One region of the Pseudomonas rustica genome, then DNA from elsewhere that is predicted to be linked to it. Evidence: predicted binding sites of a transcription regulator. Region 1 holds the regulator's gene; each other region holds the start of a gene.

Region 1 (7,641 bases):
AGGAGTCATGTAATGAGCAACGATCTGCTGCAACGCGGCAAAGCGATCAAACTGGCGGTGTTCGACGTCGATGGCGTCCTCACTGACGGGCGCCTGTACTTCCTTGAAGACGGCAGCGAATTCAAGACGTTTAACACCCTCGACGGTCAGGGCATCAAAATGTTGATGAACGCTGGCGTGCAAACCGCCATCATCAGCGGTCGAAAGACACCAGTGGTTGAACGTCGGGCGAAAAATCTGGGCATCCCGCACCTTTTTCAGGGGCGTGAAGACAAATTGGTCGTTCTCGACGGTCTACTTGAACAACTGGGCCTAAGCTATGAACAGGTCGCCTACCTCGGTGACGACCTTCCTGACCTGCCGGTGATCCGCCGCGTAGGCCTGGGCATGGCGGTTGCCAACGCTGCTGATTTCGTCCGCGAACACGCCCATGGCGTGACCCGGGCCCGAGGCGGCGAAGGCGCTGCCCGCGAATTCTGCGAATTGATCCTGCGCGCCCAGGGCCGCCTCGATGCGGCCAACGCCGCGTACCTGTGAGCCAAACCATGTTCAGCAAAAAATTTCGTAACTTCCTGCTGTTTGGCTGCATCGCTGTGCTGTTTGCTGCGGTCGGCTACTGGAACATCAGCCCGGAACGTTTCCTCGACAATCCGCCGGTTACCACCGTCGACAACCCGATCGACTGGTACGCGACCAAAACGCATACCCTGCAATATTTGCCGGACGGCGGTGTGCAGTATGAAATGACGTCGGAGATAGCCGAGCACGTCAAGGCAACGGACATTACTCTGGTCACCAAACCCGACCTGAACATGTATCGCGGAACCGAGTTTCCGTGGCACGTGACCAGTGAGCACGGCGAAGTGAATGCGGCCGGCACACAGGTAGAACTGATTGATTCGGTGCGCATCAAACGCACCGACGAACAAAACCGCGACCTGCTGGTCACTTCCACGCGCATGACCGTGTTCCCGCAGGAGCAATATGCGCAGACCGAGCAACCCGTTAGAATCGACGGCGCTGGCGGTGTATCAACCGGCGTTGGCATGAAAGCGTACCTGAAGGAAAGCAGGATACACCTGCTATCGAACGTAAGAGGACAGTATGAGGCTCGTTAAAACCCTCCCTATTTTGCTCAGTCTGGGCGCAGCACTGGGAAGCGTGAGCGCCTGGGCTCTGCCGAACGATCAGCAGCAACCTATCCGTATTCAGGCCGACGACGCCCAACTGGACGACAAGAACGGCATCGCCACTTATAAAGGTGATGTGATCATCACCCAGGGTTCGATGATCGTTAAAGGCAATACGGTGACTATCACCCGAACGCCGGCTGGCGATATCGACGTAGTGACGTCGGTGGGTAACCTTGCCTACTTCGAGCAATTGCAAACCCAGGGTGACGCCAAGCCTGTACAGGGCTGGGGCGTAACGATTCAGTACCACGCCGCGCAAAACCGCGTCGTGCTGATCGACAAGGCCAAGGTCGTCGACAAGGACAACAACACGACTCAGGGCGAGAAAATCGTCTATGACACCGTGAAGAAACTGGCCAGCGCCGGTCGCGCTACCGGCAGCAAAGTCACCGAATCGCGTCCGCGTATCGACATGGTGATCCAGCCGAAGAAGAAAACCGACGAGAAGACCCAGTAATGGCAACTCTGAAAGCTCAGCACCTGGCCAAGGCCTATAAAAGCCGCCAGGTCGTGCGTGACGTCAGCCTGTCGATCGACAGCGGCCAGATTGTTGGTTTGCTCGGCCCGAACGGTGCCGGTAAAACCACCTGCTTCTACATGATCGTAGGTTTGGTACAGGCCGATCAGGGCCGCGTGCTGATCGACGATCTGGACGTCAGCCACCAGCCAATGCACGGTCGTGCCAAGGCCGGTATCGGCTATCTGCCGCAAGAAGCGTCGATCTTCCGCAAACTGTCGGTGGCCGACAACATCATGGCCATCCTCGAGACCCGTCAGGAACTCGACAAGGCCGGCCGCCGCAAAGAGCTGGAAAGCCTGTTGCAGGAATTCCACATCACGCACATCCGCGACAACCTCGGCATGAGCCTGTCCGGTGGTGAACGCCGCCGGGTGGAAATCGCTCGCGCGCTGGCCACCGCACCAAAATTCATCCTGCTCGACGAACCGTTCGCCGGTGTCGACCCGATCTCGGTCGGCGACATCAAGCAGATCATCCACCACCTCAAGGCCAAGGGCATCGGTGTTCTGATCACCGACCACAACGTCCGCGAGACGCTGGATATCTGCGAAACCGCTTACATCGTCAACGACGGTCAACTGATCGCCGAAGGTGACGCCGAAACCATCCTGGCCAACGAACTGGTCAAGGAAGTGTATCTGGGTCACGAGTTCCGCCTGTAAGCGTCACAGTGCCCGGTGCGCAGCCGGAGTGCTGTATCGATTCAAGCAGGATTTAATACGCTTAATTGTTACAGCGCTCTAGGCAAACACTTCAGTTTCAGGCATATAATTTGCTTAAGTTTGGCGCTTCGGCGCCCTGTAGTGGATGGCGCATAGCGCCGGCGAATAAGGTGTTAAGCCCCTGCCATGAAACCATCGCTAGTCTTGAGAATGGGCCAGCAGCTGACGATGACACCGCAGCTGCAACAGGCCATCCGCCTGCTCCAATTGTCGACCCTGGATCTGCAACAGGAAATCCAGGAGGCTCTGGAATCCAATCCGATGCTCGAACGCCAGGAAGAAGGCGACGACTTCGACAACTCGGATCCCATGGCCGACAACGCCGAACAGAAGCCCACCGAGATCCAGGAACCTTCCTATCAGGAAGCCGCACCGACCGTCGATAACCTCGAAGACGGCGAATGGAACGAACGCATCCCCAACGAGCTTCCGGTCGACACTGCCTGGGAAGACGTTTACCAGACCAGCGCCAGCAGCCTGCCCAGCAGCGATGATGACGAGTGGGATTTCACCACCCGCACCTCCGCCGGCGAAAGCCTGCAAAGCCACTTGCTGTGGCAACTCAACCTCGCACCGATGTCCGACACCGATCGCCTGATCGCCGTGACCCTGATCGATTGCATCAACAATCAGGGCTACCTGGACGAAACCCTCGAAGAAATTCTCGAGGCGTTCGATCCGGAACTGGACATCGAACTGGACGAGATCGAAGCCGTCCTGCACCGCATCCAGCAATTTGAACCGGCCGGTATCGGCGCGCGCAACCTCAGCGAATGCCTGCTGCTGCAATTGCGTCAGCTGTCGGCCAAGACGCCTTGGCTGGCGGAAGCCAAACGTCTGGTCAGCGATTACATCGATTTGCTCGGCAGCCGTGATTACAGCCAGTTGATGCGCCGTATGAAGCTCAAGGAAGACGAGCTGCGCCAGGTCATCGAACTGGTACAAAGCCTCAATCCGCGTCCGGGCTCGCAGATCGAATCGACCGAAGCCGAATATGTCGTCCCTGACGTCATCGTGCGCAAGGACAACGAGCGCTGGCTGGTCGAGCTGAATCAGGAATCGATGCCACGCCTGCGCGTCAACGCGCAGTACGCCGGCTTTGTGCGTCGCGCCGACACCAGCGCCGACAACACTTTCATGCGCAATCAGTTGCAGGAAGCCCGCTGGTTCATCAAGAGCCTGCAGAGCCGCAACGAAACCCTGATGAAAGTTGCCACCCAGATCGTCGAGCATCAGCGCGGTTTTCTGGAGTACGGCGACGAAGCCATGAAGCCGTTGGTGCTGCACGACATCGCCGAAGCGGTGGGCATGCACGAATCAACGATTTCCCGAGTGACCACGCAGAAATTCATGCATACCCCGCGCGGTATTTATGAACTGAAATACTTTTTCTCCAGCCACGTCAGCACCTCTGAAGGCGGTGAATGCTCGTCCACGGCGATCCGAGCGATCATCAAAAAACTGGTTGCCGCGGAAAATCAGAAAAAGCCGTTGAGTGACAGCAAGATCGCTGGTTTACTGGAGGCACAAGGCATTCAGGTGGCTCGCCGCACCGTCGCCAAGTACCGCGAATCCCTCGGGATCGCGCCTTCGAGCGAACGCAAGCGGTTGATGTAAGCCACGTTACAGCGTTCCAGTGGCAGGCTATCCGGCCTGCCGCTTTATGCACTGGCAACGAAGGAGAAGCTGTATGCAAGTCAACATCAGTGGACACCAACTGGAAGTGACCCAACCTCTGCGTTCCTACATCGAGGAAAAACTCCAACGACTGGAGCGACATTTCGACAAGATCACCAACGTGCAAGTCACGATGTGTGTCGAAAAGCTGAAGCAGAAAATCGAAGCCACCTTGCATATTCCCGGCAGCGAAGTGGTCGCCAACGCAGAAGATACTGATATGTATGCTGCGATCGACTCACTGACCGACAAGCTGGATCGCCAACTCAAAAAGCATAAGGAAAAGACCCAGAGCCTCCTCCAGGGCGCAACCGGTCGATAACCCCCCATTCCATGATCCGACTTGAAAGTATCCTGACCCCCGGCCGTTCCCTCGTGAACGTGCCGGGCGGCAGTAAAAAGAAAGCCCTCGAACAAATTGCCAACCTGATCGCCCGCGAAGTGCCGGATCTGGAGATGCAAGATGTCTTCGAGGCTCTGATTGCCCGTGAAAAACTCGGTTCGACCGGTTTTGGCAACGGCATCGCCATTCCCCATTGCCGCCTGAAAGGTTGTGTAACGCCAATCAGCGCGTTGATGCACCTTCAAGCCCCTATCGATTTCGACGCTATCGACGGCGCGCCGGTTGACCTGCTGTTTGTACTGCTGGTGCCGGAAGCCGCCACCGATGCGCACCTGGAATTGCTGCGCCAGATCGCCAGCATGCTGGATCGCAAGGATGTGCGCGATAAGTTGCGCAGCGCTCCGAGCAACGAAGCCTTGTACCAGGTCGTACTGGACGAGCAAAACGGGCAGTAATCATGCGTTTGATCATCGTCAGTGGCCGTTCCGGCTCGGGTAAAAGCACCGCACTGGATGTCCTTGAGGACAACGGTTATTACTGCATCGACAACCTGCCGGCGGGTTTACTGCCGGAACTGGCCGAACGCGCGCTGATTCACACCGAACTGGCGCAACCGCTGGTCGCCGTGTCGATCGATGCGCGCAACTTGCCGAGCCATCTGACGCGTTTTCCGGAACTGCTCGAAGATGCCCGCGCCAAGCACATCCAGTGCGATGTTCTGTATCTGGATGCTGACGAAGAAACCCTGCTCAAGCGTTTTTCCGAAACCCGCCGCCGCCACCCTCTGAGCAATGCCAACCGCTCGCTGGCCGAGGCGATTCAGGATGAAACCGCCCTGCTCGGCCCGATCGCCGACCTGGCTGATCTGAAGATCAACACCACCAATCTGAACCTGTACCAGTTGCGCGACACCATCAAGCTGCGCCTGCTGAATCAGCCGGAGCCGGGTACGGCGTATCTGGTTGAGTCATTCGGCTTCAAGCGCGGTATGCCGGTGGATGCCGATCTGGTTTTTGATGTGCGCTGCCTGCCCAACCCGTACTGGAAGCCGGAACTGCGTGCGCAATCAGGGCTCGATGCGCCGGTGGCCGAATATCTGGCGGCACAACCTGACGTCGAAGAAATGTTTCAGGACATCTTCACCTACCTGCACAAATGGCTGCCGCGTTTCGCAGCGAGCAACCGCGCCTACGTCACCATTGCCATTGGCTGCACCGGCGGGCATCACCGCTCCGTCTACCTGACCGAACGTCTGGGTCAAGCCCTGCAGAAAACCCTGAAGAACGTCCAGGTTCGCCACCGCGACCTCACTTAAAGGATTCACACCGCGATGCCTGCTCTGGAAATCGAAATCATCAACAAACTGGGCCTGCATGCCCGCGCATCGGCCAAGTTCGTTGGCGTGGCCGGGCAGTATCCGGATTGCACGATCAGAGTGGGCCGCACGCCGGAGACCACGGTTGATGGCAAAAGCATCATGGCGATGATGATGCTGGCGGCTGGCAAGGGCACCAAGATCTATTTGAGTACTGAGGGCGAGAAAGATCAGGAAGCGCTGGATGCGCTGGTGGCGCTGATCAACAACTACTTCGATGAAGGTGGTTGACCGCCAAAGTCAAAAGATCGCAGCCTTCGGCAGCTCCTACATTGGAAGGGGCAATTACGGTTACCCGCGGCGCACATAATCCCTGTAGGAGCTGCCGCAGGCTGCGATCTTTTGATCTGCTTCAACCCAACGCCGTATCCATCACCATCATCAAACAAAACCCGCTCAACAAGCCAAGACTGGCCAGTTTGTCATGACCATTGCGTCGCGACTCGGGGATCACTTCGTGGGTCACCACCAGCAGCATCGCCCCCGCAGCCAGCGCCAACCCTAACGGCAACAACACCTGCGCAAGACTGACCAGCCACGCGCACAACAGCGCAAACACCGGTTCAACCAGTCCAGACGCCGCGCCGATCAAAAACGCTTTGACCCGCGACATCCCCGCCCCGGCCAATACCAACGCAATCACCAGACCTTCCGGCACATCCTGCAAAGCGATGCCCATGGCCAGGCTGTCCGCGTCCGGCATGCCGCCACCGGCAGACACACCGACGGCCATGCCTTCAGGGATGTTATGGGCAATGATGGCGAACACGAACAACCAGATCCGTGGCGGAATCACTGGGCGATCGACAGTGCCGACGAGCATTTCCGGGGACGCGCCCGAGACTTTGAGATCAACCAGATACAACCCGAACGCACCGAGCATGATGCCAAAGCAGATCAGGCCACTGGCGCCCCACGGCGTCAGGCCAAGACTCTCAGCAGCGGCGATGCCCGGCACGATCAGCGAAAACGCCGTCGCCGCCAGCATCACCCCGGCACCAAACCCCAGCAACGTATCGCTGAGTGCCTGCGGCATGCGCCGAATCACCAGCACCGGCACCGCACCAAGCGCCGTGCCGAGCGCGCAGATCGCACCACCCTGCAACGCCCGTAATAGCCTCGGTTCCAGATTCAGCCATGCCAGTCCGTGGGCAACCAGCAAGGTCATGCCCGCCAACAGCAATAGCGATCCCACTGCGTAACGAAACATACGCCCACTTCCGATCGCCAGTGTTTCAGTGCCCATAGTCAGCCTTGGATTGTTTTTATAGATGACTTAAACCAGTGCGGCCTGATAGCGCGCAGCAACTTCCGGCCAATTGATCACGTTGTAGAACGCATTGATGTATTCCGGGCGACGGTTCTGGTAGCGCAGGTAGTAGGCGTGCTCCCAGACGTCGAGACCGAGAATCGGCGTGTTGCCGTTCATCAACGGGCTGTCCTGGTTGCCGCTGCTTTCCACGATCAGTTTTTTCTCCGGGGTCACGCTGAGCCAGGCCCAGCCGCTGCCGAAACGGGTCAGTGCGGCTTTAGTGAAGGCTTCCTTGAAGCTGTCGAGGCCGCCCAGTTGCTCATCGATGGCTTTGGCCAGCGCGCCATCCGGTTTGCCGCCACCGCTTGGCACCATCACCTCCCAGAACAGCGAGTGGTTGGCGTGACCGCCGCCCTGATTGATCACCGCCGCGCGAAGTTTTTCCGGCAGATCCTTAACGCTGGCGACCAGTTTTTCCACCGGCCACTCGGCGTATTCAGTGCCTTCTACCGCCGCGTTGAGGTTGTTGATGTAGGTCTGGTGATGTTTGGTGTAGTGA
Region 2 (7,641 bases), 960 kb from region 1:
GGTGCGCAAGATGATCGGCAACGGTTTGCGCCCCGGCGCCTGGGCCGAGTTCAAAACGCGCTTTGCGGTGGATCACATCTGTGAGCTGTACGCGGCCAGCGACGGCAACATCGGCTTCACCAATATTCTCAACTTCGACAACACCATCGGTTTCTCGCTGATGGCCTGGGAGTTGGTGGCTTACGACCACGACAGCGGCGAGCCTCTGCGCAGCGACGACGGCTTTATGCGCAAGGTCGAAAAAGGCGAGCAGGGCCTGTTGCTGGCACGCATCGACGAGAAAGCGCCGCTGGACGGTTACACCGATCCACAGAAAACCGCAAAAGTTGTGCTGCAGGATGTGTTTGCCAAGGGTGACCGTTTCTTCAATACCGGCGATCTGCTGCGCAACATTGGTTTTGGTCATGCGCAATTTGTTGATCGACTCGGTGACACCTATCGCTGGAAGGGCGAAAACGTCTCGACCACCGAGGTTGAAAACCTGCTGCTGCAACATCCGCACATCTCCGAGGCAGTGGCCTATGGCGTGGAAATCCGCAACACCAACGGCCGTGCCGGCATGGCGGCGATTACGCCGGCGGAATCCCTCGCGACCCTGGATTTCGCCGAGTTGCTGACGTTTGCTCGGGAGCGCATGCCGGCGTACGCGGTGCCGTTGTTCCTGCGGGTGAAGGTGAAGATGGAAACCACGGGGACGTTCAAATACCAGAAAACCCGCCTGAAGAATGAAGGCTTCGACCCCGGCCAGACGGGCGATGACCCGATTTACGCATGGCTGCCCGGTACGCAGACTTACGTTCGCGTGACCGATGAAATATTGGCGGGCATTTATCAGGGCAAGCATCGTTATTGAATCTGGCTATAGGCCGACTTGAGAAAAAGGGGGTGACAGTTTTCCTCGCGCTCGGGAAACTGTCGGCTTTCCGATTGACCGAAAGTGGAGTTGCCCATGTCCGAACAAAGCCGCCAGATGACCCCTGAAGAAGCCGCCGAATTCACCGAGCAGGTTTTCAACAAGGCGCGCGACGGTGATGCCGAGATGCTTGATCGCCTGGTCAGCGCCGGTTTGCCGGTCAACTTGAAGAACAGCAAGGGCGACACGCTGCTGATGCTCGCCAGCTACTACGGCCATGTCGACGCGGTGAATGTGCTGCTTAAACACAAAGCCGATACGGAAATGCGCAATGGCAACGGCCAGAGCCCGATTGCCGGGGCGGCGTTCAAAGGTGATCTGGCGGTGGTCAAGGCGTTGGTCGAGGCGGGTGCCGAGATCGAAGGTTCGTCGTTTGATGGCCGCACGGCGTTGATGATGGCGGCGATGTTTAACCGCGTTGAAATCGTCGATTACTTGCTCGGCAAAGGCGCCAACGCGCAGGCCAAGGACGCCAACGGTGCAACGGCGCTGGACGCGGCGCGCACCATGGGTGCAGTCGATACCACGGCGCAGCTGGAAAAATTGTTGGGTTGATAAAGTCAAAAGATCGCAGCCTGCGGCAGCTCCTACACTGATCCCTCTGTAGGAACTGCCGCAGGCTGCGATCTTTTGCGTTGTGCGCTATCCTCCGCGCCCTCAAATTTCACCTTCCACAGGATCCGCCCTCATGAAAGCCGCACTCGTCGAACTCATCAGCAAAATCAGCTCCGGCTGCATGGCCGAGGACGAGATCCTGAAAGTGGCCGATGAAGCGGCGCAAGCCTACGCCGATGCCGATACTTTTCTGACAGCCAACCCAGACATCAACTACGACGACACCTTCCCGATCCCGTTGGGCGAGTGGGTCGTCGTCGGCAGTCTGCCGGAAACCGTGTTGTTCCAGGCCGACACCTACGTTGACCTGTTTGCGCAGATCGTCGCCTCGTTCGGCCCGGGCGTGGATTTCAATCTCAAGCCCAAGCAACTGGCGAAAACCGAAGCCCTGACCGCGCTCAACCGCATTCAGGTGCAGATGAGCAGCATGAACAAGGAAAACGGCGGTTACACGCTGATGAACTTTAGCCAGTTGCTCGACGACGAGCTGCAAATGGTGCTGGTCTTCGGCAACGACGTGCCGCGCGTGCTGGAGTTGTGCGCCAAAGTCGGCATCACGGCTGCACCCGCGCTGGAAGCCTTGAAGATCGCCGTTCACGTCTGAGTGCAATAAAAGGGAACCCTGCGCGCGACCGTCTATCCTAAAAGTGCATGCCACTATTCTGGAGCGACACCATGGGTTCCACGTTCAACGGTCTGATCGGCCTGATCATCCTCGCCCTCGACATCTGGGCCATCATCAATGTGCTGAAAAGCGGCGCGACCACCGGGATGAAAATCGTCTGGGTGCTGCTGATCATCCTCCTGCCGGTACTGGGCCTGATCATCTGGGCAATCGCCGGGCCACGCGGTAACGTCCGGATCTGAATCAGCTAACACCGCAATACCCCTGTAGGAGCTGCCGAAGGCTGCGATCTTTTGATCTTGCTTTTAAAAATCAACATCAAAAGGTCGCAGCCTGCGGCAGCTCCTACAGGGATTGTGGTTGTGAGGTTCGACCTGTCATCTTCGGCAACGTAGAATGCGCGCCTTTCCCGGGCAATCGTCCCCACGATTGACGCCCGCGCATTCATCGGAGCACTTGACCATGACCGTCACCAAAACCAGCGAGTACCTGGAAACCCTCTACGAAGGCTACGGCCAGCGTTTTCGCATGGAAAAACTGCTGCACGAAGTGCGCACCGAACACCAGCACCTGGTGATCTTCCAGAACCCGCGCATGGGCCGCGTGATGGCGCTGGACGGCGTGATCCAGACCACCGAAGCCGACGAATTCATCTACCACGAAATGCTCACCCACGTGCCGATCCTCGCCCACGGCAGCGCCAAGCGCGTGCTGATCATCGGCGGCGGTGACGGCGGCATGTTGCGCGAAGTGACCAAACACGCTGGCGTTGAACACATCACCATGGTCGAGATCGACGGCACCGTGGTCGACATGTGCAAAGAATTCCTGCCGAACCACTCCAGCGGCGCCTACGACGATCCACGTCTGAACCTGGTGATCGACGACGGCATGCGTTTCGTCGCCACCACCACGGAAAAATTCGACGTGATCATTTCCGACTCCACCGACCCGATCGGCCCGGGCGAAGTGCTGTTCTCGGAGAACTTTTACCAGGCCTGCCACCGCTGCCTGAACGAGGGCGGCATCCTCGTGACCCAGAACGGCACGCCGTTCATGCAGATCGACGAAGTGAAAACCACCGCCGGTCGCCTGAAGAGCCTGTTCCCGGACTGGCACTTCTATCAAGCGGCCGTACCGACCTACATCGGCGGTTCGATGACCTTCGCTTGGGGCTCGACCAACCCGGCCTACCGCAAACTGAGCCGTGAAACCCTGCAACAGCGCTTCATCGGCAGCGGCATCGTCACCCGCTACTACAACCCGGAAATCCACATCGGCGCATTCGCCTTGCCGCAGTACGTGCTGCAGGCGATCAACAAGCCAAGCAACGACTGATATTGAACCTGTAGGAGCTGCCGCAGGCTGCGATCTTTTGATCTTGTTTTTAAATCAGGGTCAAAAGATCGCAGCCTGCGGCAGCTCCTACAGTGATACATGTCGTTTTTTTCATGTTCGTGCGTTGTAATCCTTTTGAACCAACTTTCTGCGTAAACAGTCGAGATAGTTGTAAGCCCATTTGCGGGTTTGATCGAGGAGGCACCGATGCAAAAGTGGAAAGTCACTTTCGTGGACGATCATGGTGAAATTGTCGATGAGGTGTTCGAACGTGCGGAATGCCCCAGTGACGATGAGGCCGCACAACTGATCAAGGCACGGCTCCTGCCCGTGGCCGCCGAGCTGGATCTCAACGATCTGGAAGGGCGCACCGCCGATGCTGGCGTGAAAAGTCTGAAAACCCAGAACAGCATCGAAATCCGCAGCATCACCCCTATCTGACATTCTTCTTGTCACCTTCACCACCAGGCCTTGGCAGCAGCTCTATCTTGGGGCTACTCTGCAAGCGAGATCAGCGAACGGATCGCTAAGGTCTGGTCTTGTCAGCTACATGCTTGTTTCCCGCGTTCAACGACGTTGTCGCAGTACTTTGGCCAAAGGCCCGGGGCGGGAATACGGAAAGTCTATCCATCTATGCGAGGGGGACGATTCATGAGCACAGCCTATCAAGAAGACATCAGCAGCAATGTTCTGCGCCGCATGAAAGAAGGCGGTTTCGATTTTTCCCGATTCCATCCCATCGAGTTCTACGCGATTTTCCCGGACGAGGAGCGGGCGCGCAGGGCAGCAGGCAAATTTCGCGGTGAATCCATCAATGCCCAGGTCAGCGTGCGTGATGACGGTGCGTGGGCGCTGGAATTAAGCAAAGTGATGTACGCGACGTATGACGATATCGGCGACTTTGAACAGGGCTTTTCGGCGGTGGTCGAGCCTTTGGGCGGAATAATCGAAGGGTGGGGCGTGAAACAGGAGGTGCGTAGCCGCCACCGGTTGAATTGAATATTTATAGATAGAAGATCAAAAGATCGCAGCCTTCGGCAGCTCCTACACAGATTCATGTAGGAACTGCCGGAGGCTGCGATCTTTTGCTTTTGCTTTCAAAACATTTCAAACGGGCAAAAAAAGCCACCGGAGAGGGTGGCTAAAAGGGAAGACCGATAAGGAGAGGAAACCGGTCAGGGTTAAGGCGGGACGGGCTGCGGGGGCAGTCCTAATCAGTTGAGCTGGCGACTTCGAGGCGCTGAGAGCGGGGAAGTTTTGCAGCGAATGCGCGGATTATCCGCAGCCGATGCCGGGCAGTGAAATCAACTCTGACTATGCTGCTAATAGGCGATGCAGTGCGTCGCAATGAAGCGGGGGCAATCAGGTTGGAGCATTTGCCGCACAGGAATGGTGCGGTGCTTGCGGCGTGAATATCCAACCGATTGAAATCAAAGCGTTTATGCCGATGGCACGGGCCTTGCGAAGGCCTGTATGTCCGGGTGACAAGGAGTACGGCATGATCCGCACCTATTTTGATGAGATGTACGATGCCGGCGGCCAGGTTCGCCCGCATTATCGGGAGTTCGCCCGATGGCTGGCTGACACGCCTGACGAGCTGCTGGCCCAACGGCGACGTGAGGCCGATCTGCTGTTCCATCGTGCCGGCATTACTTTCACGCTCTACGGCGACGAGCAGGGCACCGAGCGCCTGATTCCTTTCGACACCATTCCGCGCAGCATCCCCGCCAGCGAGTGGCGGATCGTCGAGCGCGGCTGCATCCAGCGGGTCAAGGCGTTGAACATGTTCCTCGCCGACCTCTATCACGAGCAACGCATTATCAAGGCCGGGATCATTCCCGCCGAACAGGTGCTGGCCAACGAGCAATACCAGTTGGCGATGCAAGGTCTGGATCTGCACCGCGATATCTATTCGCACATTTCCGGCGTCGATCTGGTGCGCGATGGCGACGGCACGTATTACGTGCTCGAAGACAACCTGCGCACGCCGAGCGGCGTCAGCTACATGCTCGAAGACCGCAAAATGATGATGCGATTGTTCCCGGAGTTGTTCGCCGCGCAGCGCATCGCCCCGATCGATCACTACCCGAACCTGTTGCTCGACACGCTGAAAAGCTCCAGTCCGATTGATGACCCGAGTGTGGTGGTGCTGACGCCGGGGCGCTTCAACAGTGCGTTCTTTGAGCACGCGTTTCTTGCCCGGGAAATGGGCGTGGAACTGGTCGAAGGCGCGGATCTGTTCGTGCGTGACGACAAAGTCTTCATGCGCACCACCGACGGCCCGAAAGCAGTGGACGTGATTTACCGCCGCCTCGACGACGCCTTCCTCGATCCATTGGCGTTCAACCCGGACTCAATGCTCGGCGTGCCGGGGCTGCTGTCGTCCTATCGCTCCGGCAACGTCGTGTTGGCCAACGCCATCGGCACCGGCGTGGCGGACGACAAATCGGTGTACCCGTTTGTCACCGACATGATCCGTTTCTACCTCGACGAAGAACCGATCCTGAAAAACGTGCCGACCTGGCAATGCCGCAACCCGTCTGAACTTTCCCACGTGCTGGCCAATCTTCCAGATCTGGTGGTCAAGGAAACCCAAGGCTCCGGCGGTTACGGAATGCTGGTGGGGCCGGCGTCAACGAAAGCGGAAATCGATGCTTTCCGGGAACGCATCAAGGCCAAACCCCACGCTTATATCGCGCAACCGACGTTGTCGCTGTCGACCTGTCCGACCTTTGTCGAAAACGGCATTGCGCCGCGCCATATCGATTTGCGCCCGTTTGTCTTGTCCGGTCGTGAAACCCGCGTGGTGCCCGGCGGTTTGACCCGTGTGGCGCTGCGCGAAGGCTCGCTGGTGGTGAATTCATCACAGGGCGGCGGAACCAAGGACACCTGGGTGGTCGAGGATTGAAGGAAGCTTGCCATGTTAAGTAGAACTGCCTCGGATCTGTATTGGATGTCGCGTTACCTGGAGCGGGCGGAAAACCTCGCGCGGATGCTCGACATCAGTTATTCGCTGTCGCTGATGCCGCAGGACGGTCGCGGTGATGGTTTGCATGAACTGGCGATGCCGCTGTTGATCACCGGCACCCTTGAGGATTATCTGGAGCGTCACGGCGCATTGCATGCCGAACGTCTGCTGCACTTTTTCGCCCTCGATGCGGCCAACCCAGCGAGCATCTACAGCTGCCTCGGTGCGGCGCGGGCCAGTGCCCATGCGGTACGCGGACGCATCACCGCGGACATGTGGGAGAACATCAACTCGACGTGGCTGGAGATTCGCGGGATCGCTGAACAGGGCCTCAGCCGCTACGGCATGAGCCGTTTCTGTGAGTGGATCAAGGAGCGTTCGCACCTGTTTCGTGGCGCGTCCTACGGCACGATCATGCGCAACGATGCATTTCGTTTTATTCGTCTCGGCACCTTTATCGAACGCGCGGACAACACCCTGCGCTTGCTTGATGCCCGCTACGAAATGGCCGGCGATCAAGCCGAAGCGGTCAGCGACGGCACGGCCCACGCCTACTACCAGTGGAGTGCATTGCTGCGTGCACTGTCGTCGTTCGAGGCCTACACCGAAATCTATCGCGACGCGCCCGGCGCCCGGCATGTCGCCGAGTTGCTGCTGTTGCGCGCCGACGTGCCGCGTTCGCTGCGCGCCTGCACCGAAGAGATCGACCAGATTCTTGCGCAACTGCCCGGCGCCAACGGTCGGCCGGCGCAACGCTTGGCCGCCGAAATGGACGCGCGCCTGCGCTACACCGGCATCAACGAAATCCTCGAGGAAGGCCTACATGCCTGGCTGACCGAATTCATCCCGCTGGTGCGCCAGTTGGGCAACGCCATTCACAGTTCCTACCTGGAGGCTGCATGAGACTTTCCATAAGCCACGAGACCACCTATCACTACGAAGATAAGGTGCGGGCGAGCATCCAGTACCTGCGGCTGACCCCACACGACAGCGAGCGCCAACACGTGCTCAGTTGGCAACTTGATCTGCCGCGCCCGGTGCGCGCGCAACTCGATCCGTTTGGCAACATCCTGCACGTGCTGACCATGGACGAGCCGCACGAGGCGATCATCATTGGCGCGCGCGGGCAGGTCGATATTGATGAATTGCGCGAGGCTGAGCATGAGAGCCAGTCGGCGCTGC
Region 3 (7,641 bases), 1.0 Mb from region 1:
CGCTAGTTGCCTAGCGAGGACGCCTTTGTCCTGGTCCCGTTCTCTCGGGAAGCGCAGCCTTCGTCGTTGAAGGTTGGGCTTTATGTGTGTGTTGGATGGGGTAATGCAGTGGTTGTGCCAAGTGGCGGTGGGGGCGGGTTTATTGGGGGGCGCGGGTTTTGAGGGTGATTTTCTGCACTGAATCGAGGCGGGTTGCTCGTTCGTGGGGCGCTCAGGTAGATGGATTTGTAGTGATCGGGCGGGCGCCTTCGCGAGCAGGCTCGCTCCCACAGTGGATCTTTGTCGTTCAGAAATCCCTTATGGGAGCGAGCCTGCTCGCGAATGGCGCGACGCGCTGTCAGCCATGAAATAACACCACCAGCAACACCAGATTCCCGAGCAATGCCAGCAACGCCATCGTCCGCCAGACCTTCAACGGCTCGCGCTCCAGCAACGGCCGAGGCCGCACGCTCAAACTGCGTCGCTCGCCCTGTTCCATCACCAATAACCATTCTTCCGCTGTTTCAAAGCGTTGCTGCGGATCAGCCGCTACGCCGCGCTCCAGACTCTGCGCCAGCCATTCCGGCAGATCCGGTCGATAACGACCGGCACTCACCGCCAGTCCAAAACGCGGCCGCTGAAACGCTTCGATCTCGCCATAAGGAAAATGCCCCGTAAGCAGGAAATACAAGGTCACGCCCACCGCGTACAAGTCCTGCTGCGCACTCGGCGGATCACCGCGAAAGCCTTCCGGGGCGATATAACTCGGCGTCCCCGGCAACGTCGACGGTGCGTCTTCGGACAGTCCCGGGCAATACGCCAGGCCAAAATCCAGCAGCCGCAGTTCACCGTCATCCCCCCAATGCAGATTCTCCGGTTTGATGTCCCGATGCAGAATCTGCCGCCGATGCAGCAGCCCGACTGCACGCAGCAGGCGTTCGGCAATGTCTTGCCACTGCGCCAACGGTAACGCCCCGTTTTTTTGAAAAACCTGCGCCAGCGTCTTGCCGGAATATTCCCGCATTACGTAGTACAAATGCTGACGCTGATTGCACGCATGGACTTCAGGAAAATGCCGTCCGGCCACACGTTTCAGAAACCATTCCTCGGACAACAGCGCTTGCCCGGCACAGGAATCATCAGCGGAACGTGTGGGCAGGGTTTTCAACAGCCACGTTTGACCTTGGCTATCAAGCGCGCGATACAGCAACGATTGCTGGCTCTGCGCGACGATGCCTTGCACCTGCCAGCCTTCAAACAACTGGCCAGGTTTCAGCGGCGGCGGCAGTGGCCATTGCTGCAAATGCATCAGTGCATCGCCAAAACTCGCCTCGCCAACCGCATCGACCCGCACCAGCAAAGCGCTGGCGTTGTCCTGACTGCCGGCCAGATGCGCGGCGTTGACCAATGTTTGCGCCGCGCGGTGCAGATCCGGCTGATCACGCAGGATCGCCGCAATCGCGGTATCGCCCAGGGTTGACCAGACGCCATCACTGAGCAGTAAAAAGCTTTCGCCGTCACGCAATTCACCGTCGAGAAAATCCAGCACCAAATGTTGATCCAGCCCGAGCGCACGCTTGAGCACATGCTGCATGCCCGGCTGCTCCCAGACGTGATCCTCGCTGATGCGCTGCAACGCGTCGGCGTGCCAGCGGTATACCCGGCAATCTCCTACATGGGCGAGGGTAAAGCGCCGACCGCGCATGACCAAAGCACTGACAGTGGTGAGTAACGGCTGCCCACCGCCATTGGCCTGCAACCAGCGATTTTGTGCGAGCAGCAAGCGGTCGAGGGCCTGCGCCACGCTCCAGGTTTCCGGGGTGGCGTAATAGTCGAGCGCCAAGGCCTGCAAGGTCGAGCGCGCGGCGAGGCCGCCATCGGCGCATTGGCTGACGCCGTCGGCGATGGCGAACAGGTAACCCTTGCTCGCCGCCAGCGCCGGGGCCGGCGTGACCAGGCGCACAGCGTCCTGATTCTCCGTGCGCGGCCCGGTGGCGCTGGCTTCGGCGAAACTCAGTTGCAGGGCCATCGACGCTTCAAACCCGCGCCGCCGTCACCGCTGCCGAACCCCAAGTGGTTCTCCAGCGACGCTTGACGCCGTGCAGGCCAAACCACGCCAACACGCCAAGGCTGGCGAACAACCACAGCGCCAGTTGGTAGCTGCCGGTGCTCTGCTTGATCGCACCCATGCCCGCCGCCAAGGCGAAACCACCAATGCCGCCGGCCATGCCGATCAGCCCGGTCATCACGCCGATTTCCAGACGAAAACGCTGCGGCACCAGTTGGAAAACCGCACCGTTGCCTGCCCCCAAACCGAGCATGGTGCAGACGAAAAGGGCCAGCGCCGCGTAGGAACTTGGCAGGTTGAAGCCGACGGCAGCGATGCAGATCGCAGCGACGGTGTACATCGCCAACAGAGTGCGGATGCCGCCGAAACGGTCAGCCAGGGCGCCACCCAATGGGCGCATCAAACTGCCGCCGAACACGCAAGCGGCGGTGTAGTAACCAGCGGTCACCGGGCTCAAACCGTATTGATCGTTGAAATAGCCGGGCAGGGCGCTGGCCAAGCCGATAAAGCCGCCGAAGGTGACGCTGTAGAAGAACATGAACCACCAACTGTCGCGGTCGCCGAGGGCTTTGAAGTAGTCGGTCATGGCTTTGGCTTTTGGCCGTTCCGGCGCGTTTTTCGCCAGCCAGGCGAACAGCACCAGCGTCAGGATCAGCGGAATCAAGGCGAAGCCGAAAACATTGCTCCAGCCGTAAGCGGCGGCGAGCACCGGGGCGAGCAGCGCGGCGAACACGGTGCCGGAGTTGCCCGCGCCAGCGATGCCCATGGCTTTGCCCTGATGTTGCGGCGGATACCATTGCGAGGCCAGCGGCAGGGCAACGGCAAACGAAGCGCCGGCCATACCGAGAAACAGGCCGAGGATCAGCGCTTGTTCGTAACTGTGAATGCCGATTTTCCAGGCCCCGAACAGTGCGCAGATGACGATGACCTGGCCAATCAGCCCGGCGGTTTTCGGCGACAGTCGATCGGCGAGCATGCCCATGATGAAGCGCAGTACCGCACCGGCGAGGATTGGCGTGGCGACGACGAGGCCGCGTTGTTGTGTAGTCAGGTGCAGGTCGGCGGCGATCTGCACCGCCAAAGGGCCGAGCAGATACCAGACCATGAAACTCAGGTCGAAATAGAGGAAGGCCGCGAACAATGTCGGGGTGTGGCCGGATTTCCAGAAGCTTGAATTCATCGCGCACCTCAGCTGAAAAGAGTCTCGAAAGGAGTCATGCAACAGCAGGTGGGGCGCCGCACGGCCGCACCACCGGCCCCGGTCTGTGGGGCCAAAACGCAAAAACGCCGCTACCTGCTGCGCCGGGTGGGGCGAACGGGTGAGCGACGTCTTTGTCGTGGGTGGGGCAACCGCCGTTGGTTACCTTTGAGTTTTACATAGCGAGATTTGTGCCAAGGATCAAACGATCGCAGCCTTCGGCAGCTCCTACGGGGGAATGCAGTCTCCTGTAGAAGCTGCCGAAGGCTGCGATCCTTTGATCTTGATTCAGCCGAGCAACTCACTCATGGCTATGATTTGTTCGGCCACTTGAATCAGCTTCTGCTGCCGGCTCATCGCCTGGCGCCGCATCAGCGTGTACGCCTCTTCCTCATTGCAGTCCTTCATCTTCATCAACAAGCCCTTGGCCAGTTCAATCCGCTTGCGCTCAGCCAATTGCTGATCCCGTGCCTGCAACTGCGCGCGCAACGCCTGATCACTCTCGAAACGCGCCATCGCCACATCGAGAATCGGCTGCAACCGCTGGGCGTGAATGCCTTCGACGATGTAGGCACTGACCCCGGATTTGATCGCCTGACGCATCACCCCCGGGTCATGTTCGTCGGTAAACATCACGATCGGCCGAGGCTGGTCGCGGCTGACCAGCACCACTTGTTCCATGACATCGCGGCTCGGTGACTCGGTATCGATCAGGATCACGTCCGGGCGCACCGTTTCGACGCGCGCGGGCAGGTCGATGGTCAGGCCTGATTCGTCGATGACTTCAAAACCGGCTTCGGTCAGCGCCGCTTTCAGACGTCCGACTTTTTTCGCGGTGTCGTTGATCAGCAGAATGCGCAACATGTTCGCGTCTCCTGTCAGCGGCGGGCGAGAAGGGCTGAGTCGTCGCTCATGGCGTGCAGTTTGAAGCTGCGCGCATAAGCGGCCGGGTCGCTGCCGTCCCAGATTTTGCCGTCGATCAACTGGCTGCTGCGCATGTCGGTGCCCCACGCGGCGACGCCGACTGCGGTGGCAGCGTCGCGATACAGATCGAGCTGCTGAACCTGACGGGCGACGGCGAGGTAATCCGGATCCTCGCGCAGCAAACCCCAACGACGGAACTGGGTCATGAACCACATACCGTCGGACAAGTACGGCAAATTCACCTCGCCATGGCCGTGGAAACGCAGCGCATGCGGATCCTGCCAGCGGTTGCCGAGGCCATCGGCGTAATCACCGAGAAAACGCGGTTCGATGCACGCAACTGGCGCGTCGAGGTATTCCGGCGCGCTAAGCAATTGCGCGGTGCTGCGGCGGTTTTCTGGGCTCTCTTCGATGAAACGGCTGGCTTCAAGTATCGCCATCACCAACGCGCGCGCGGTGTTCGGGTACTGATCGACGAATTCGCGGGTGCAGCCGAGGACTTTTTCCGGGTGATCGGGCCAGATGGTCTGGCTGGTGGCGAGGGTGAAGCCGAGATCCTGCTGCACCGCGCTGGCGGCCCACGGTTCGCCTACGCAAAAACCGTCGATGCGCCCGGCTTGCAAGTGCGCGACCATTTGCGGCGGCGGCACCACCACGCTGTCGACATCCTGCAGCGGATGAATGCCCTGACTCGCCAGCCAGTAATAAAGCCACATCGCGTGGGTGCCGGTGGGGAAGGTCTGGGCGAAGGTGAGTTTTGCGCGGCTTTGGTGCACGTGGCGATCCAGCGCGTCAGGACTGGTCACGCCGAGGTTCTGCAAACCGTGTGAAAGATTCAGGCTCTGGCCGTTTTGATTGAGGCCCATCAGCACCGCCATGTCGGTCGGCGCGACACCGCCGATGCCCAGGTGCACCGCGTAAATCAGCCCGTACAAACTGTGCGCGGCATCGAGTTCGCCGCTGACCAGTTTGTCGCGCAAACCTGCCCAAGAGGTCTGGCGCTTGAGGTTCAGGGTCAATCCGTAAGGCTGAGCAAAGCCTTGCGTGGCCGCGACCACCACCGAGGCGCAATCGCTCAGGGCCATGAAGCCGAGGTTGATCGCGGTTTTTTCCGGGGCATCGCTGCCGTTGACCCAGGCCAGCGGCCCTACCGAAGGTTCATTCATCCAACGCTACCTCGAAAAAAAAACGCCGCCGCGGACTTTGCGCAGGCAAAACCCGGGACGACGCCATTGTCCTTGCCCGCACGCCGCCATTGGCCTGCAAGCTGATAACGATGGCGGTGCAAGGCATATGCCACTCGCCGCGATTTGCGCGTGCGCCTCGCGCGGTGGGGCGATGCCCGGCTATAATCGCCGCCTCTTTTCGCCGCCCGAGTCAAAGCCGCCCATGTACACCCTGGCCCGTCAGATGTTGTTCAAACTTTCCCCGGAAACCTCCCACGATCTGTCGCTGGATCTGATCGGCGCGGGCGGACGTTTGGGCCTCAACGGCCTGCTGTGCAAAGCGCCGGCAAAAGTCCCGGTGACGGTCATGGGCCTGGAATTCCCCAACCCGGTGGGTTTGGCGGCCGGTCTGGACAAGAACGGCGCAGCCATCGATGGCTTCGCGCAACTGGGTTTCGGTTTTGTCGAAATCGGCACCGTGACCCCGCGTCCACAGCCGGGCAACCCGAAACCACGGATTTTCCGTCTGCCGGAAGCCGAGGCGATCATCAATCGCATGGGTTTCAACAACCTCGGTGTCGATAACCTGCTGGCGCGCGTTGCGGCGGCGAAATACAAAGGCGTGCTGGGCATCAACATCGGCAAGAACTTCGACACGCCGGTTGAGCGTGCGGTCGATGATTACCTGATCTGCCTGGACAAGGTCTACGCCCACGCCAGCTACGTGACCGTCAACGTCAGCTCGCCGAATACCCCGGGCCTGCGCAGCTTGCAGTTCGGTGATTCGCTCAAGCAGTTGCTCGCCGATCTGGCCACGCGCCGTGCCGAACTGGCGTTGCGTCATGGCAAGCATGTGCCGCTGGCGATCAAGATCGCGCCGGACATGACCGACGAAGAAACCGCGCAGGTGGCGCAGGCGCTGATCGACACCGGGATGGACGCGGTGATCGCGACCAACACCACCCTGAGCCGTGTCGGCGTTGAAGGCATGGAACATGGCGACGAGGCGGGCGGTTTGTCTGGCGCGCCGGTGCGTGAGAAGAGCACCAATACGGTGAAAGTGCTGGCGGGCGAGTTGGCTGGGCGGTTGCCGATTATTGCTGCTGGCGGGATTACCGAAGGCAAGCATGCGGCGGAGAAGATTCTCGCGGGTGCGAGCCTGGTGCAGATTTACTCGGGCTTCATCTATAAAGGCCCGGCGCTGATCCGTGAATCCGTAGACGCAATCGCCGCCCTGCGCAAATAACCCGACCCGATACGGTCAATGTAGGAGCTGCCGAAGGCTGCGATCTTTTGATCCTGTTTTTAAGATCAAGATCAAAAGATCGCAGCCTTCGGCAGCTCCTACAGGGGTAGTTGCCCGCCAATCGAAAGGTGGGTGCCGTCGATTCTGCAGGCATAAAAAAGGGCTCCTCGAAGGAGCCCCTGGGCCGTAGCCCGCCGTCCGGGAAGGACGTGCATGGTAAGTCGTTACAAATTCAGATTGTCGTGTCGGAGTAAGTGCCCTGTGTCAGCCGACGGCGTGAAGTTCGTTGAGTCTGTGGATTCCCGCAGTGCCGGTCATACCGTCCCAGTTGTCGCCGCGTCCTTCTCGCCAGCCGTTAATCCAGGCTTGACGTACCGACGGTAGAGTAAATGGGCAAAGCTCACGGGATTTGCCACCAACGCCATATTGATATCCGCGCAAAAATGCTCTTTCCAACGGATCACGCTTAAGTCTTCTCATAGGGTGTTGCCCTCACTTGTTGACTGTTTGTGTCGCGTCGACCTCAATCGAGGTCTGGCAGAAAAAACTCTGCCGTGGTGCGGCTCGCTGCCGGCGTGGCGAGCCAAGGTGTTGACGCCGTTGCGACGTCAACCTGTGGTCAGTTCTAACCAATGAGTCACAGCGATGGAATGACCGTTTTGTCATAAGGACGTAACGAAAAGGGTGCTATAGCGATAAGTAACCGCGTATTTATTGAACGTTTATTGAGCAAACCCCGGTATGATCGGCCCCGCGCTGGATGATGGGCTTAATTCTTTAGTGAGAATGACCCACGTTTGCGCTGGGGTACTATTCGACGAAGGGTCGCTTTAAGACTTTTTGTTACTCCAACTTTTTTATCTGTCCTTGCATCTAAGCTCTTTTAACCCGAGCAGCGGGGATGGAACGGCACACCTTCGTGCCACGCGGGCGTTCTTTTAGAAAAGCGCCTGATTGAAAACCGGATCGGCAATGCGTTGCCGATTCACTAGCCAAAGGCTTTGGAAATACCATGTCCGACAGTTTCGAACTCTTCCTCACTTGCCCTAAAGGCCTTGAA
Region 4 (7,641 bases), 720 kb from region 1:
GGCAGGCACGCCCTTCGATCACTTTCAACTGGCGAGTGATCAGCGTGTTCCACACCGCGTGTTCTTCGGCGGGGTAGTCGATAAAACCTTGCGCATCGGGCTCGCGGGCCACGTATTGCGTCTGCTTCATACTGCTCTCCTGCTAGGGGAATTCGTTCTTGTTATGTCCAGCGATGGACTCAGAATTACCTGGGAGAGAGGTTGTGTGCAGTAGGTTGGATCGCGACCGCGTAGGAAATTTCCGTGGATTTCGTAAATTTATCGTTACGGTTTAGGCGTTATCGCGCATTTACGGCGATTCGCCGGTTTGAAAAGGTCGGCGACTGTCACATAATCTTGACAACTGTTTGAGCGCCACCAAAGAAAACTGGCGGCGCTGTCCCCTGTAGGAGTGAGCCTGCTCGCGATTGCGATGAATCAGTCGCCATCAATATCAACTGACCGACCACTATCGCGAGCAGGCTCACTCCTACAGGTTTCTCATCGTTTATTCGGGCGATTTATATGCGTATCAAAGTCCACTGCCAGAACCGCATCGGCATTCTGCGCGACATCCTCAACCTGCTCGTGGCCTACGGGATCAACGTCGCGCGGGGCGAGGTCGGTGGTGAGCATGGCAACGCGATCTACCTGCACTGCCCGAACCTGATCAACATCCAGTTCCAGGCCCTGCGCCCGAAATTCGAGGCGATTGCCGGGGTGTTCGGCGTCAAGCGCGTCGGGCTGATGCCAAGCGAACGGCGGCACATGGAATTGAACGCGTTGCTCGGCGCGCTGGAGTTTCCAGTGCTGTCGATCGACATGGGCGGTTCGATTGTCGCGGCCAACCGCGCGGCGGCGCAGTTACTCGGTGTACGCGTCGATGAAGTGCCGGGGATTCCGCTGTCACGCTACGCCGAAGACTTCGATTTGCCGGAGCTGGTGCGCGCCAACAAATCGCGAATCAACGGCATGCGCGTGAAGGTCAAGGGCGACGTCTTTCTCGCCGACATCGCGCCGCTGCAATCGGAACACGACGACAGCGAAGCCATGGCTGGCGCGGTACTCACGTTGCACCGCGCCGACCGTGTCGGCGAGCGTATCTACAACGTGCGCAAACAAGAACTGCGTGGTTTCGACAGCATCTTCCAGAGCTCGAAAGTCATGGCCGCCGTGGTACGTGAAGCGCGGCGAATGGCGCCCCTCGACGCACCGCTATTGATTGAAGGCGAAACCGGCACGGGTAAAGAGTTGCTGGCGCGCGCCTGTCACCTGGCCAGTCCGCGCGGGCAATCGCCGCTGATGGCGCTCAACTGCGCTGGGCTGCCGGAGTCGATGGCCGAGACCGAGTTGTTCGGTTACGGCCCCGGTGCGTTCGAAGGTGCGCGTGCGGAAGGCAAACTTGGCCTGCTGGAATTGACTGCGGGCGGCACGCTGTTTCTCGACGGCGTTGGCGAAATGAGCCCGCGCCTTCAAGTGAAGCTGCTGCGTTTTTTGCAGGACGGTTGCTTCCGCAGGGTCGGCAGTGATGAAGAGGTTTATCTGGATGTGCGGGTGATCTGCGCGACGCAGGTCGACCTGTCTGAACTGTGCGCGCGCGGTGAATTTCGTCAGGATTTGTATCACCGCTTGAACGTGCTCTCGCTGCACATTCCACCGTTGCGCGAATGCCTTGATGGGTTGACGCCGCTGGTTGAACACTTCCTCGATCAGGCCAGTCGGCAGATCGGTTGCCCGTTGCCGAAACTGGCACCGGCGGCGATGGATCGGCTCAGTCATTACCATTGGCCGGGCAATGTGCGGCAACTGGAGAACGTGTTGTTTCAGGCGGTTTCGTTGTGTGATGGCGGGACGGTGAAGGCTGAGCATATTCGCCTGCCGGACTACGGCGTGCGTCAGCCGCTTGGCGATTTTTCGCTGGAGGGCGGGCTGGACGAGATTGTTGGGCGGTTTGAAAAGGCTGTGCTCGAGCGGCTGTATTCAGAGCACCCGAGCAGTCGGCAGTTGGGTAAGCGGCTTGGGGTTTCGCACACGACGATTGCCAACAAATTGCGTGAATACGAAGTCGGCAAAGACCCGGGCAGCACGTGATCGTTCCCACGCTCTGCGTGGGCATGCAGCCCGGGACGCTCCGCGTCCCAAAGCGGACGCAGAGCGTCCATTGAGGCATTCCCACGCGGAGCGTGGGAACGATCATCTAGGAGCTGCGGCACGCTGCGATCTTTTGAACTGTTGCCGCCAAGCGGCATAACACCGCCGGTTTTTCGACTTCGATACATTTCCCCAATCCTCTAAATCTCCCCCAAGTCCTTTGTTTACCGGGCCGCGTGCCGCCAGAAAAAAGTTGGTCTGCAAATTGCTTATGGCTCAGCAGTACAGCAGTGGGCGGCAAACGTCCGGCATGCAGAGGAAAGAGTGTGGACAAGTACCTTTATGTGGCAATGACCGGTGCCAGCCAGAACGCGCTGGCGCAAAAGGCGCATGCCAACAACCTGGCGAACATCTCCACCAACGGTTTTCAGAAGGACCTGGAACAGGCCCGTTCGATGCCGGTGTTTGGTGACAGCTTTCCGGCGCGTGCGTTTGCCATGAGCGAACGTCCGGCCACTGACTTCTCGCCGGGCTCGCTGGTCGAGACCGGTCGCGACCTCGACGTCGCCGTGACCGGCAACGGTTTCATTGCCGTACAGAACCCGAACGGCGGCGAAAGCTACGTGCGCACCGGCAGCCTCAACATCGATGCCCTCGGCGTATTGCGTGCCGGCAACGGCATGGCGGTGATGGGCAATGGCGGGCCGATTGCCGTACCGCCCGAGCAGCAAGTCGAAGTCGGTGAAGACGGCACCATCAGTATTCGTGCGATGGGCGAAGGCCCGCGCGTCATGGCGGAGGTCGACCGGATCAAACTGGTCAACCCGGACATCAAGAACATGAACAAGGGCCTCGACGGCTCGATTTACACCAAGGACGGCCAGCCTGCGCCGGCCGATGCCAACGTCAAACTGGTCTCGGGTTTCCTAGAGTCGAGCAACGTCAACGCCGTCGAAGAGATGACCTCGGTGCTGGCCCTGGCCAAGCAGTTCGAGTTGCACGTCAAGATGATGAACACCGCCAAAGACGACGACCAGGCCATGGCTCGGGTCTTGCAGATCAGCTAATTATCAGAACGTCGCGCCGTAAAACAGGCGCACGAGGAGAATTGAATGCTTCCGGCTCTATGGGTTGCCAAAACCGGTCTGTCCGCCCAGGACACCAACCTGACCACCATCTCCAACAACCTGGCGAACGTGTCGACCACGGGTTTCAAACGTGACCGCGCCGAGTTCCAGGACTTGCTCTATCAGATCAAGCGTCAGCCAGGCGCCCAGTCGACTCAGGACAGCGAACTGCCGTCGGGTCTGCAATTGGGTACCGGTGTGCGCATCGTCGGCACGCAGAAAAACTTCACTGCCGGCAGCCTGCAAACCACCGAGCAGCCGCTGGACATGGCCATCGACGGCCGCGGTTTCTTCCAGATTCTGCAGCCGGACGGCACCACGTCTTACACCCGTGACGGTACCTTCCACCTCGACTCCAATGGCCAGATCGTCAACGCCAGCGGTTTCGCTCTGGAGCCAGCCATCGTTATCCCGAACAACGCGCAGAGCTTCACCGTCGGCGTTGACGGCACCGTGTCGATCACCGTTCCGGGTAACCCGGCCGCTCAGGTGATCGGCAACCTGCAAACCGCCGACTTCATCAACCCGGCCGGTCTGCAGGCGGTGGGCAACAACCTGTTCCTGGAAACCGCTGCTTCCGGCGCGCCGCAAATCGGCACCCCGGGCCTCAACGGTTTCGGCACCACGCTGCAGAACACCCTGGAAGGTTCCAACGTCAGCACCGTTGAAGAGATGGTCAACATGATCACCACTCAGCGCGCTTACGAGATGAACTCCAAGGTGATCTCCACCGCCGACCAGATGCTCTCGTTCGTAACGCAGAATCTGTAATCAGTCTATGAGGCGGCCATGAGGCTGCCTGCAACACCGTGAGGTAGGGTCATGAAACGCTTCGTATCTGTTTTGGCATTGGGTGGGGTCGTCTCGCTCGCGGGCTGTGTCGCACCGACGCCCAAGCCCAATGACCCTTATTACGCTCCGGTGTTGCCGCGTACTCCGTTGCCGGCGGCGGCCAACAATGGCTCGATCTATCAGGCCGGTTTCGAACAGAACCTGTACAGCGACCGCAAGGCGTTCCGGGTCGGTGACATCATCACCATCACCCTCAACGAGAAAACCCAGGCGAGCAAAAACGCCAACTCGCAAGTGGCCAAGAACAGCAAGACCGGCATCGGCCTGACCTCGCTGTTCGGCGGTAGCGGCGTGACCAACAACCCGTTGGGCGGTAACGATTTGAGTCTGGACGTTGGCTACAGCGGCGACCGCGCGACCAAGGGCGACAGCAAGGCTGCGCAGGGCAACACCCTGACCGGCTCCGTCACCGTGACCGTGGCGGACGTGCTGCCCAACGGCATCATCGCCGTGCGCGGCGAGAAGTGGATGACGCTGAACACCGGCGATGAGCTGGTGCGCATTGCCGGTCTGGTGCGTGCCGATGACATCGCCACCGACAACACCGTGTCGTCGACCCGCGTCGCCGATGCACGCATCACCTATTCGGGCACAGGCTCATTTGCCGATGCGAGTCAGCCAGGCTGGTTCGACCGTTTCTTCCTCAGCCCGCTGTTCCCTTTCTAGGTGGCTACGTTGAATCTGAAAAGCCTTATGGTGGCCGCGCTGTTGATGTCTGCGGCTTTCACTGCACACGCCGAACGGTTGAAAGACATCGCCAGTATTTCTGGCGTGCGTTCCAACCAGTTGATCGGCTACGGCCTGGTGGTCGGGCTTAACGGCACCGGTGACCAGACGACGCAGACCCCGTTCACACTGCAGACCTTCAACAACATGCTCTCGCAGTTCGGCATCAAAGTGCCGCCGGGTTCGGGCAACGTGCAGTTGAAGAACGTCGCGGCGGTGTCGGTGAGTGCCGATCTGCCAGCGTTCGCCAAACCGGGTCAGCAGGTCGACATCACCGTGTCCTCGATCGGTAACTCCAAGAGCCTGCGCGGCGGCACACTGTTGCTGACCCCGCTCAAGGGTATCGACGGCAACGTTTACGCCATCGCTCAGGGCAACCTGGTCGTTGGCGGTTTTGATGCCGAAGGCCGTGACGGTTCGAAGATCACCGTCAACGTTCCGTCGGCCGGTCGCATCCCCGGCGGTGCGTCGGTTGAACGTTCGGTGCCGAGTGGTTTCAACCAAGGCAACAGCCTGACCTTGAACCTCAACCGTTCCGACTTCACCACCGCCAAACGCATCGTCGACAAGATCAACGACATGCTCGGCCCTGGCGTGGCGCAAGCCATCGATGGCGGCTCGGTACGCGTCACGGCACCGCTCGATCCGAGCCAGCGCGTCGACTACCTGTCGATCCTCGAAAACCTTGAAGTTGATCCGGGTCAGGCGGTGGCGAAAGTCATCATCAATTCGCGCACCGGCACCATCGTCATCGGCCAGAACGTCAAAGTCTCGCCAGCCGCCGTGACCCACGGCAGCCTGACCGTGACCATCACCGAAGACCCGATCGTCAGCCAGCCAGGCCCGTTGTCCAACGGCCAGACCGCTGTCGTGCCACGCTCGCGTGTTAACGCCGAGCAAGAGGCCAAACCAATGTTCAAATTCGGCCCGGGCACCACCCTCGACGAGATCGTCCGTGCGGTGAACCAGGTCGGCGCGGCGCCGGGTGACTTGATGGCGATCCTCGAAGCACTGAAGCAGGCCGGCGCGTTGCAAGCCGACTTGATCGTGATCTGAGGCCGACCATCATGGATATGCGCAAAGGCAGTCTGGTCAGCAACGCCGATTCGGGTTCGTACTCCGACCTCAATCGTCTGAATCAGCTCAAGGTGGGCGACAAGGACAGCGACGGCAACATGCGCAAAGTCGCGCAGGAATTCGAGTCGCTGTTCATCGGCGAAATGCTCAAGTCGATGCGTTCGGCCACCGACACCCTCGGTCAGGACAATCCGCTGAACACCCCGGCGGCCAAGCAATATCAGGAAATGTCCGACCAGCAACTGGCGGTGTCCATGTCCCGCGAGGGCGGTGGTATCGGCCTGGCGGACGTGCTGCTGCGTCAGATGCAGAAGAACAAACCGATGGCGCCGGGTGAGGCTGCGGCCGCGTCCGCCGCCAAGCAGGAAGAAGCGCGGGCGAAAGCCGCTGGCGTGGTCACGCCGATTGCGGCGGGCACCACCGCGATCAACGGCCCGTTGTCGCGGGTCAATGGCGAGCGTCCGTTGTGGGCGTCGCGTTCCGGGCGTGTGTCGAGCACCGATACGTCGCACAGCAATGACATGGCGATGATCAACAAGCGTCGTCTGTCGTTGCCGCCGAAACTCACCGATCGTTTGCTCGCCGGTTTGGTGCCGTCGGCCACGACCGCGACCAGCGCATCCAATGCGTTGCCGCAAGCGACCGCGCCCGCCGCCATTACCGGTTCCGGCCCGCTGTACAACGGCGACTGGCTGGCCCGCGCCGAGAACGAAAAAGCCTCCGGCGGGCAGATGCAAGTTTACGGCCGCGCGATGGCGCAGATTCCGCTGGCGCCGGCGAAAAAAGCCTTCAGCTCTGCCGACGAATTCGTCAACACCATGCTGCCGATGGCCAAGGAAGCTGCCGACCGCATCGGCGTCGATCCGCGTTATCTGGTGGCGCAAGCGGCACTGGAAACCGGTTGGGGCAAATCGGTCATGCGTGCGCAGGATGGCAGCAGCAGCCACAACCTGTTTGGCATCAAGGCGAGCAGCAACTGGCAGGGCGATTCGGCCCGCGCCATCACCAGCGAGTTCCGCAATGGCGCGATGGTCAAGGAGACGGCCGAGTTCCGTTCCTACGCCTCGTACAAGGACAGCTTCCACGATCTGGTGACTTTGCTGCAGAGCAATAATCGCTATCAAGATGTGCTGAAGTCGGCCGATAACCCAGAACAGTTTGTACGCGAGTTGCAGAAGGCCGGTTACGCCACCGACCCGAACTACGCGACAAAGATTTCGCAAATTGCCAAGCAGATGAACAATCTTCAAAACTACGCTGCGGCGGGTGTATCCACCACGCCTTTATAAGGCACAAGGTATAAGGTCTGAACCATGAGTTTGCTCAATATCGGGATGTCGGGTCTGGCGTCGAGCCAGTCCTCTTTGGCTACGACAGGCAACAACATTGCCAACGTCGACACCGCCGGTTACTCACGTCAGCAAACCGTGCAAGGCACCAAAGCCTCGCAGCAGTACGGCACTGTTTTTATCGGCACGGGCACAACCCTCGCCGACGTGCGTCGGGTCTACAACTCGTACCTGGAATCGCAGTTGCACACCGCGACCTCGCTGAACAGCGAAGCGGCTTCGTACCTTGCGCAGGCCACGCCGCTGGACTCGATTCTGTCTGACACCAACACCGGTCTGACCGGTGTGCTGCAGAAGTTTTTCACCTCGATGCAAGGCGTGTCGACCTCGGCCACCGACGACACCTCGCGTCAGTCGGTACTGACCGGTGCGCAAGCGCTGAGCAGCCGTTTCAACGCCCTCGCCAAGCAACTGAATGACCAGAACACCACCATCAATGG

The links. The regulator sigma-54, encoded in region 1, starts transcription at its own class of promoters, with help from an activator protein. The targets are predictions, from matches to a motif close to ANTGGCATNNANNTTGCTNT.
Region 2: ACP3TY_RS16450 (circularly permuted type 2 ATP-grasp protein) is a predicted target of sigma-54. The motif match lies at 4,938-4,957, and genes of this name have one in related genera.
Region 3: ACP3TY_RS16175 (CmpA/NrtA family ABC transporter substrate-binding protein) is a predicted target of sigma-54. The motif match lies at 5,451-5,470, and genes of this name have one in related genera.
Region 4: ACP3TY_RS17635 (flagellar basal body rod protein FlgF) is a predicted target of sigma-54. The motif match lies at 2,323-2,342, and genes of this name have one in related genera.

The regions. Positions count from the first base shown of each region.
Region 1 is NZ_CP188200.1:4,609,198-4,616,838, forward strand. It holds gene ACP3TY_RS21090 (KpsF/GutQ family sugar-phosphate isomerase) at 1-13, shown strand, start outside; gene ACP3TY_RS21095 (KdsC family phosphatase) at 13-537, shown strand; gene lptC (LPS export ABC transporter periplasmic protein LptC) at 546-1,118, shown strand; gene lptA (lipopolysaccharide transport periplasmic protein LptA) at 1,105-1,650, shown strand; gene lptB (LPS export ABC transporter ATP-binding protein) at 1,650-2,375, shown strand; gene ACP3TY_RS21115 (RNA polymerase factor sigma-54) at 2,562-4,052, shown strand; gene hpf (ribosome hibernation-promoting factor, HPF/YfiA family) at 4,126-4,434, shown strand; gene ptsN (PTS IIA-like nitrogen regulatory protein PtsN) at 4,446-4,910, shown strand; gene rapZ (RNase adapter RapZ) at 4,913-5,770, shown strand; gene ACP3TY_RS21135 (HPr family phosphocarrier protein) at 5,786-6,061, shown strand; gene ACP3TY_RS21140 (ZIP family metal transporter) at 6,183-7,076, opposite strand; gene ACP3TY_RS21145 (superoxide dismutase) at 7,107-7,641, opposite strand, start outside.
Region 2 is NZ_CP188200.1:3,646,985-3,654,625, reverse strand. It holds gene ACP3TY_RS16485 (long-chain-acyl-CoA synthetase) at 1-853, shown strand, start outside; gene ACP3TY_RS16480 (ankyrin repeat domain-containing protein) at 950-1,468, shown strand; gene ACP3TY_RS16475 (hypothetical protein) at 1,602-2,132, shown strand; gene ACP3TY_RS16470 (PLDc N-terminal domain-containing protein) at 2,204-2,395, shown strand; gene speE (polyamine aminopropyltransferase) at 2,616-3,491, shown strand; gene ACP3TY_RS16460 (hypothetical protein) at 3,699-3,932, shown strand; gene ACP3TY_RS16455 (ribonuclease E inhibitor RraB) at 4,143-4,490, shown strand; gene ACP3TY_RS16450 (circularly permuted type 2 ATP-grasp protein) at 4,990-6,399, shown strand; gene ACP3TY_RS16445 (alpha-E domain-containing protein) at 6,412-7,362, shown strand; gene ACP3TY_RS16440 (transglutaminase family protein) at 7,359-7,641, shown strand, end outside.
Region 3 is NZ_CP188200.1:3,581,463-3,589,103, reverse strand. It holds gene ACP3TY_RS16190 (protein kinase domain-containing protein) at 338-2,008, opposite strand; gene ACP3TY_RS16185 (nitrate/nitrite transporter) at 2,016-3,227, opposite strand; gene ACP3TY_RS16180 (ANTAR domain-containing response regulator) at 3,534-4,109, opposite strand; gene ACP3TY_RS16175 (CmpA/NrtA family ABC transporter substrate-binding protein) at 4,124-5,335, opposite strand; gene ACP3TY_RS16170 (quinone-dependent dihydroorotate dehydrogenase) at 5,559-6,581, shown strand; gene rmf (ribosome modulation factor) at 6,846-7,061, opposite strand; gene rlmKL (bifunctional 23S rRNA (guanine(2069)-N(7))-methyltransferase RlmK/23S rRNA (guanine(2445)-N(2))-methyltransferase RlmL) at 7,594-7,641, shown strand, end outside.
Region 4 is NZ_CP188200.1:3,890,427-3,898,067, reverse strand. It holds gene phhA (phenylalanine 4-monooxygenase) at 1-130, opposite strand, end outside; gene ACP3TY_RS17640 (sigma-54-dependent transcriptional regulator) at 505-2,070, shown strand; gene ACP3TY_RS17635 (flagellar basal body rod protein FlgF) at 2,397-3,137, shown strand; gene flgG (flagellar basal-body rod protein FlgG) at 3,183-3,968, shown strand; gene flgH (flagellar basal body L-ring protein FlgH) at 4,020-4,715, shown strand; gene ACP3TY_RS17620 (flagellar basal body P-ring protein FlgI) at 4,743-5,831, shown strand; gene flgJ (flagellar assembly peptidoglycan hydrolase FlgJ) at 5,843-7,141, shown strand; gene flgK (flagellar hook-associated protein FlgK) at 7,166-7,641, shown strand, end outside.